Paludibaculum fermentans: one gene and its partner. Each later gene encodes a partner of the first gene's protein in a complex. Links are inferred from orthologs where the notes say so. Each region holds a gene or a part of one and is shown on either strand. Other genes may lie near its edges.

The links. The genes of interacting proteins can lie anywhere in the genome.
Region 2: the proteins of dinB (region 1) and dnaN are in contact, whole or in part, in a solved structure (PDB 1OK7), measured with the Escherichia coli proteins. The link is inferred for Paludibaculum fermentans from one-to-one orthologs.

What each region holds. Positions count from the first base shown.
Region 1 is NZ_CP063849.1:8,694,701-8,699,375, forward strand. What follows is about bases 1,011-4,002. They hold dinB (DNA polymerase IV), read right to left. Parts: upstream 3,132-4,002; coding sequence 1,890-3,131; downstream 1,011-1,889. Other genes in these bases: IRI77_RS34535 (MFS transporter), read left to right, coding at 1,011-1,898; IRI77_RS34545 (DUF488 domain-containing protein), read left to right, coding at 3,216-3,602; prmC (peptide chain release factor N(5)-glutamine methyltransferase), read right to left, coding at 3,610-4,002. In the rest of the region: IRI77_RS34530 (acyltransferase family protein), read left to right, coding at 1-592; more of IRI77_RS34535, read left to right, coding at 708-1,010; more of prmC, read right to left, coding at 4,003-4,440; prfA (peptide chain release factor 1), read right to left, coding at 4,406-4,675. UniProt on the Escherichia coli protein: Poorly processive, error-prone DNA polymerase involved in translesion repair and untargeted mutagenesis. Copies undamaged DNA at stalled replication forks, which arise in vivo from mismatched or misaligned primer ends.
Region 2 is NZ_CP063849.1:6,048,366-6,051,986, forward strand. What follows is about bases 842-3,621. They hold dnaN (DNA polymerase III subunit beta), read right to left. Parts: upstream 2,900-3,621; coding sequence 1,784-2,899; downstream 842-1,783. Other genes in these bases: gyrB (DNA topoisomerase (ATP-hydrolyzing) subunit B), read right to left, coding at 842-1,746; dnaA (chromosomal replication initiator protein DnaA), read right to left, coding at 3,156-3,621. Outside these bases: more of gyrB, read right to left, coding at 1-841. UniProt on the Escherichia coli protein: Confers DNA tethering and processivity to DNA polymerases and other proteins. Acts as a clamp, forming a ring around DNA (a reaction catalyzed by the clamp-loading complex) which diffuses in an ATP-independent manner freely and bidirectionally along dsDNA.

The DNA.
Region 1 (4,675 bases):
CGTGGTGTTCCCGGGTCCCCAAGGGCCGTGGTCGCAGACGGGCAATATCGGAGCAGTTCTGGACCTGTGGGCGCTGGGCTACAACTATTCGGGCTACTACACGACGATCAATTTCATTGGGAATGCGTTGACGATTCTGTTCGGCTGCTGGGCGGGGTTGCTCCTGCAGAGTGGCCGGTCGCACGCGAGCCGGCTGAAGGTCCTGGGCGGGTGCGCGGCGGCTTGCCTGGCCTTGGGACTGGCCTTGCAGCCGTTGATCCCGATGGTGAAGCGGCTTTGGACGGGCTCGTTCCTGCTGTTCAGCACTGGCTGGGTGTTGCTCATGCTGATGGCCTTCTATTGGGTTATCGAGGTGAAGCAGGTAAAGCGGTGGACCATGCCATTCCTGGTGCTGGGCATGAACTCGATATTTGTCTATTCGCTCGGGCAGATCGGGATCTCCGGCTGGCTCAATCGCGGCCTGGCGAGCTTTACCGGGAACTTCGGGTTTCTGGGCGAACCGGGTGCGATTCCGCAGAGGGTGTGCGTGCTGGCGGGCCTTTGGTATCTGTGTTACTGGTTGTACCAGAGGCGGATTTTCCTGAAGATCTGAGGGCGCATCCGACGGGCTGATGCGGGTCGCTTTTTTACATGGTTCCGGCCGGAAAGCGAGGGCGTCCAGCGCTCCAAGACATTGAGTGGCAAGGTGTCCGTGCGAGCATAGGAGGGTGAGTTCCCCGTCCACTCCGGCCAAGGGCGCACTTGGCGTCATCTTCCTGATCGTCTTCCTCGACCTGATGGGCGCGGGGATCCTGATCCCGGTGATTCCTTACATCGTCGAGCCCTACCGCGCGGATGCCCTGACTGTCGGCATCCTGGCGATGGCTTTCTCCGCGGCGCAGTTCCTGGCCAGTCCGCTGCTGGGCCTCCTGTCCGACCGTTTTGGACGGCGCCCAATCCTACTGCTGAGTGTGCTGGGCAGCGCGGGCGGCTATTTCCTGTTCGGCTATGGCGGGTCGCTGGCGGTTCTGTTTGCCGCTCGCATTATTGATGGCTTAACCGGCGGGAATATCTCCGCGGCGCAGGCCTATATCGCCGATATTTCCGAGCCAAAAGACAGGGCGAAGAACTTCGGCCTGATTGGGGCGGCCTTTGGGCTGGGCTTCATCCTGGGGCCGGCGCTGGGCGGCGCGCTGAGCAAGATCAGCCTGTCGGCTCCGGCGTACGCGGCAGGTGTCCTCTCGCTGGTGACTTTTGCAGTGGGCTCAGTGCTGCTGAAGGAGTCGTTGCCGGCCGCCAACCGGACCTCGAAAAAGACCCGCTGGCATGACGTGAATCCGTTCTCCCAGATCCGGGCTGCCTTTGCGCGGGTAGGATTCCGCGAACTCATGCTGGCTACCTTTGCGATGAACTTTGGGATGGCCGGGCTGCAGACGAACTTCGCGGTATTCACGCATGCGCGATTCGGGTTGGACGCGAGCCACAATGCGATGCTGTTTGCGTTCCTGGGCGTGATGGCGTCGCTGACGCAAGGCTTGCTGCTGAGGAAGCTGGCTCCATCGCTGGGAGAGGGCCGGCTGGCCGTGGGCGGGTCGCTGCTGTTGGGACTTGGCTTCGTGGTGCTGGCCATTTCCAGCGCGATCTGGATGCTCTATCTGTGCCTGGTGCTGACGGCCCTGGGTTTCGGGCTGGCGGGTCCGTCGCTCTCGGGCCTGGTGTCTCGCCGGGCCACGCCGCGGGAGCAGGGTGTGCTGCTGGGGACGATGCAGTCGCTGGCCAGCTTTACGCGTGTGATCGGCCCTGTGTGGGCGGGCGCCTCGTTTGATCACATCGGGCAGAGCGCTCCGTATTGGACCGGCGCGATCTGCGCGGGGCTCACCATGGTGTGGTCGCTGCACTCCACGCGCGAATCACTTTGATTTGTCCCTGGGGCCCTTGCCGGGCAGCCCGACGGGATTCTCATGCACGCGTTCAGCGTGATCCGCAGTGAGACCCGTGGCGAGCTTGACGCTCTTTTCTCCATACTTGTCGCGGATTCGGTCGACGGCGGCCAAGGCCTGACGGGCGCGCTGGTTCTTCTCGGAATCGAGGAGGCCCAATTGGCCCTCGTGCGCCTCGAAGCCGGAGACGCCGGTGCCGATGAGGCGGATGGGCGTCTTGCCATCCCAGGCTTGGCGGAAGAGATGGCGCGACTCGGCGATGAGCTCGTGATCGAGTTGCGTGGACTGGGGCAGGGTCTTGCTGCGCGTGAGTGTGGTGAAGTCCTTGTAGCGCAGTTTGAGGTGGACGATGTTGGCGTGGAACTCGTGCTCGCGCAGGCGGCGGGCGACCTTCTCCGCGAGGCGGGCGAGGGTGGCTTCGAGTTCCATCGGCTCCGCCGTGTCTGTGTCGAACGTGTGCTCGTGGCTGATGGACTTGGGGTCGTCGTTGTCGCCGATGTCGCCGTCGAACCAGGATCCGGCGTCCATGCCGTGCGATTTGCCGGCCAGGGCGAGGCCCCACTGTCCGAAGCGGCGGCGGAGGAAGGGCTCGTCCAGGCGGGCGAGGTCGCCTACCTTGCGGATGCCATAGTCTTTCAGCTTCTGCTCAGTCACTTTGCCGACGCCCGGTATGCGGCGAACGTCCAGGGGGGCCAGGAAATTGGCCTCCAGCCCGGGCTGAACCCAGAGGATGCCGTTGGGCTTGGCCTGATCGGAGGAGACCTTGGCCACGAGGCGCGAGGTGGCGATGCCGACGGAGCAGTTGAGGCCGGTGACCTGTTTCATGCGCAAGTGGAGACGGTGGGCCGCCTGGAGCGGCGGGCCGAGCAGGCGCTCAGTGCCCGTAAGGTCCATGTAAGCTTCGTCGACGGAGGCCATTTCGACTTTGGGCGAGAACTCGTTGAGGACGCCATGGACCTTGTGGGAGTAGTCGCGGTAGCGGTCCGGATGGCCGTTGAGGAAGATGGCGTGGGGGCACAGTTTGGCCGCGGTGCGCAGGGGCAAGGCGGAATGGACGCCGAACTTGCGGGCTTCGTAGGAGGCTGCCGAGACTACGCCGCGGGCGTCCTTGGGGCCTCCGACGACGACCGCCTTGCCTTTCAGTGAAGGATCGAAGAGTTCTTCCACTGAGACGAAGAAGGCGTCCATGTCGACGTGGAAGATGGTTTTCACTTCTGTTCCAGGATAGACCGAACGCGCGGCGGCTGGCCTTCCGGCGAGTGGGAGGTGCGTGGCACACTGGCAGGTAGAGGGCCTATGTCGATCTTTATCGTGCAACTGGGTACGCCACGCAGGGCAGGGGAAGGGCCGCGGCTGGGCACGGTCAGGCGGCCGCCGCGCGGGGTGGCCAAGGCGGATTTCGCCAGGCTTGACTACTACGATGTGTGGTTTCCGAATCTGGCTCCCAGCGCCGAACTGGTGCAGGAAGCACTGCATGCGAAAGACGAGCCGGCGTGGGCGAGGTTCGTGCGGCAGTTCCGCAAGGAGATGAACGCTCCGGACCGCAGCCGGGAGCTGGATGTACTGGCGACGCTGTCGCACCATACGAACCTGTCGCTCGGTTGCTATTGCGCGGAAGAAGCCCGCTGTCACCGGTCGGTGCTTCGAGCTTTGCTGGTGGAACGGGGCGGCAAGGTCGTCTAGCGGCACCCTACGGCGTGTAGCGTCCGCGCAGCACTCTTGGCAATCCGGCCAGATCGTGGATCAGGGTGATGTCCTGCCATGGGCCCTTTGCGAACGCCTCGCGGACTCCGGCTTCGCCCTGGTAGCCGATCTCAAAGATCAGCCACCCGCCGGGCTTTAGAAGCCGTTCCGCCTGCGGGACGATGCGGTGGTAGATCTCGGTGCCCAGTGCACCGCCGGCGAGGGCCAGGTGGGGTTCAAAGTCGCGCACTTCCGTCTGCAGGCCGGGTATTTCGGCATCCGGAATGTAGGGCGGATTGGAAACGATCAGGTCAAAGCGGGTCTGGATTCCGGCGGCCAAGTCGCATTGTACGAAGTCCACGCGGGCGGCCAGTTCGGCGGCATTGCCGCGGGCGACCTGGAGGGCATCGAAACTCAGATCAGTGGCCACAGCCCGGGCCTTGAGTTCCAAGGCCAGGGTGACCACCAGGGCGCCCGAGCCTGTACCGATATCCAGCAGGGTTTTCGCGCGCGGCGCCACCTGGAGTGCCTGCTCCACTGTGTGCTCGGTCTCGGGGCGGGGCACCAGCACGGCGGGCGAGACGCGGAAGGGCCGTCCGTAGAACTCCTGGAGCCGTGTGATGTACTGCGTGGGCTTGCCCTGCATCCGCTCGTGGAGGTAGCGGCCGTAATGGATCCACTCCACGGTGGAGAGCTCGTGTTCGGGATGTGAGAAGAGATAGATGCGCTCCTTGTGGAGCGCGTGCAGGAGCAGGACTTCGGCGGTCAGCCTGGGCTCGGAGATACCGGCGCCAGCAAGGAGATCACTTCCCTGCTGGACCGCGGTCTTTGCCGTCATCCTTTTTGTTCGAGTTGAGATCGGCCTGGGAAGAATCCGCCTGCTCCTTGAGCTTCTGCGCGTTGAAGTGGTTTACGCAGGCGGTGAGCAGTTCCTCGATCTCGCCTTCCATGACGCGGTCGAGCTGGTGGAGCGTGAGGCCGATGCGGTGATCGGTGACACGGTTCTCCTTGAAGTTGTAGGTGCGGATCTTTTCGGAACGGTCGCCCGTGCCAACCTGGCTGCGGCGGTCGGC
Region 2 (3,621 bases), 2.6 Mb from region 1 along the record:
GCGAAGCTCGCCGTCGACACCGCTCAACACATGGACGTTCTCCGTGGCGCGGCGCAGGATCTCCCGAACGAACTCTTCGTCGTTCTTGATGTACTTTTCGCTCTTGCCCTTCTTGATGCGATACAGCGGCGGTTGCGCGACATACACGTGGCCGCGGGTGATCAACTCCTGCATGTGACGGAAGAAGAAGGTCAACAGCAGGGTCCGGATGTGGCTGCCGTCGACGTCGGCGTCCGTCATCAGGATGATCTTGTGGTAGCGAAGCTTGCTGACGTCGAAATCTTCCTTGCCAATCCCCGTGCCGATGGCCGTGATCATGGCGCGGATTTCGTCGTGGCCCAGCATCTTGTCGTAGCGGGCCTTTTCGACGTTTAGAATCTTACCTTTGAGAGGCAGGATGGCCTGGTATTTACGATCGCGGCCGGTCTTCGCCGTGCCGCCGGCCGATTCGCCCTCGACCAGGAACAGTTCGCAGCGGGCGGGATCCTTCTCCTGGCAGTCGGCCAGTTTCCCGGGCAGGCCGCCGGAATCGAGCGCACCCTTGCGGCGCGTGAGTTCGCGCGCTTTGCGGGCGGCTTCGCGGGCCCGGGCCGCTTCCACGGCCTTGCCAATAATCTTCTTCATCACCGACGGATTCTTGTCGAAGAATTCGGTGAGCTTCTCGTTCACGATCGCCTGGACCAGCCCGCCGATGTCGGAATTGAGCTTGCCCTTGGTCTGGCCTTCAAACTGCGGTTGAGGCAGCTTCACGCTGACGACGGCGGTGATGCCTTCCAACACGTCGTCGCCGGAGAGATTGGCGTCCTTCACTTCCTTGAACAGCCCGGCCTGCCGGGCGCTGGCGTTCAGCGTGCGGGTGAGCGCGGTGCGGAAGCCGGTGAGGTGCGAACCGCCATCCTTCGTGTTGATGTTGTTGGCGTAGGAGAAGATCTGGTCGGAGTAGCTGTCGTTCCACTGCATCGCGATGTCGATGACGAGCGTGCCGCCATTGGGCATCTCGCGTTCACCTTCGATGCTGATGGGCTTTTCGTGTAGAACGTTCTTGCCGCGATTCAGGTGCTTGATGAACTCTGCAATGCCGCCGGAGTAGAAGAACTCATGGCCCTTGACAGGCTCGACGCGCTCGTCGGTCAGGGTGATCTTGAGGCCGCGGTTCAGAAAGGCGGTTTCGCGCAGACGGGTGGCCAGGGTGTCGAAGTTGAACTTCGTCGCCTCCATGATGGTGCCGTCGGCTTTGAACGTGATTTTTGTGCCTGTTTTGTTCGCTTTACCGGTACGGGTGAGGGGGCCTTTGGGCAGGCCGCGCTCGTAATCCTGCTCCCAGGTCGCCTTTTCCCGCCAGATTTCGAGGTGCAGCGTCTCAGACAGGGCGTTCACGCAGCTGACGCCGACGCCGTGCAGGCCGCCGGAGACTTTGTAGGTGTTGGCGTCAAACTTGCCGCCGGCATGGAGCTTCGTCATGACGATCTCCGCGGCGGACACGCCAAACTCTTCCTTGATGCCGACAGGGATCCCGCGGCCGTTGTCGACGATGGTGATGGAATCGTCGATATGAATAGTCGCCTGAATCTCAGTGCAATAGCCGGCCATGGCCTCGTCCACAGAGTTGTCGACGACTTCGTAGACCAGGTGATGCAGCCCCATCTCGCTGGTGGAGCCAATATACATGGCGGGGCGGAGGCGCACGGCCTCCAGACCCTCCAGAACCTTAATGCTGCTGGAATCGTAAGTGCCAGGAGTGCTCAAAACTGTCTAATCCTTGTTTCCACCGCTCGCATCACGGTCAGATGCGCATGGGCATCACGACATAGCGGTACTTGTAGTCAACGCCTTCGCCGGACGGAGTCAATTCTCCGGCGCTTTGCGCGTCCTTGAAGTGGAAGGCCACCTTGGCCTCGGGCACGGCGCGCAGGAACTCTAGCAGATACTGTGCATTGAAACCGATTTCGACCGTCGGGCCGCCGTATTCCACTGCCAGGCTCTCTTCCGACTCGCCGCTCTCCGAGAGCGAGGAATGAATAGTGGCTTCGTTGTCGGCGAAGCGCACTTTGATGGCGCGAGAGCGCTCATCGGAAAACTGGGCCACACGCTCAATGGAGGCGCGGAGTTCGTCCCGTTCAATGGCTACGGTATGGCTGTGGGACTTTGGCAGAACGCGTTCAAAATCGGGGAAGTTGCCGGTGAGCTTGCGGCTGATCAGCAGGCGGGCCCCAACCTGGAAGAACAGGTGGTTGTCATCGCCTGAGAAGTCGACGGCAGCGTCCTTCGTTTCGGAATCCGAAGCGAGCTTGAGAATCTCAGCCATCGCCTTCCGTGGCAGCAGCGCCTTGTAGTTCGTCTCGCTCTGCATCGGGTTCTCACATTCGACCAGGGCGAGGCGATGTCCGTCAGTGGCAACCATCGTGATGGTCTTGCCCTTCACCTGTAGTAGTGCGCCGTTGAGGGTGAAGCGAGACTCCTCCGCGGAAATGGCGAAGATCGTCTTCGAAATCATGCTGCTGAGCAGCGCGAGAGGAAGCTGAGCCAGCGGCTCCGGCATCTCGGGCAGTTCGGGGTAGCTCTCCCTCGACATACCGGCAATGCGCGTCTTGGAACGGCCGCAGGTGAGGCTGGCCCAGTGGTTGTCGCTGAACTTGACCACGACATCGGCGTCGGGCAACAGGCGGACATAGTCGAGCAGCTTCTTGGCAGGAATGGTGCCTGCCCCGGCCGACTTCACTTTGGCGGGCGTCGAACAACGGATGCCCAGTTCCAGATCCGTGGCCGTCAAGGTCAGCCGCTCACCGGAGAGCTCGAGCAGAACATTCGACAGGATTGGAATGGTGGTCTTACGCTCGACCACGCCTTGCGACAGATTCAGCTCGCGAACGAGGTCGGCTTTGCTGACGGTGAACTCCATGGAACCGTTTCCCCTTCTGGTCGGACCCTACGCCTACTGCTATCTCTCTCTCAATGAACAAGTCCTATTGCTTCTAGGATTCGTAGGACCTGTGGAAATGTAGATTTCTCTCTAAATTATACAAAACTCTGAGCCTTGACGGATCCGCGAAGTGTGAAAACTAACGTTGGAACTACCGGATCTTCCGGCAGGCCCCAAGATCCTCACAGCAGTGCAGAGGGTCTGTGGACCCGTCTCTGTGGAAAACTCAGGAAATCTAATTGAATGAATCGGATACGCTGTGGATCAGCCTGTTCAAATCGGGGTCGGACTGGCGCAGCTCCTCCACTTTGCGAATGGAATGGAGGACGGTCGTGTGGTGCTTACCCCCAAAGTGGCGTCCGATCTCAGGCAAGGAAGCGGGTGTGAGCTCCTTGCAGATGTACATGGCGACCTGGCGGGGCCGGGCGATCTCGTGGGCGTTCGTCTTCTGTTTGAGCTGCGAGGGCTGCAGGTTGTAGCGCTCGGCCACAGCCCGGACGACCGCATCGATGGTGATGCGCCGTTCCGGCCCGGGCAGAAGCTGCTTCAGCGCCTGCTGGGCCATCGGCAGATTGATGGGGATATTGGTGACGGAAGAGTATGCCAGGAGCTTGGTCCAGGCGCCTTCCAGCTCGCGGACGCTCGACTTCGTCTTGGTGGCGATGTAGATGCGGACGTCCTCGGGCAGACGGATGCCTTCC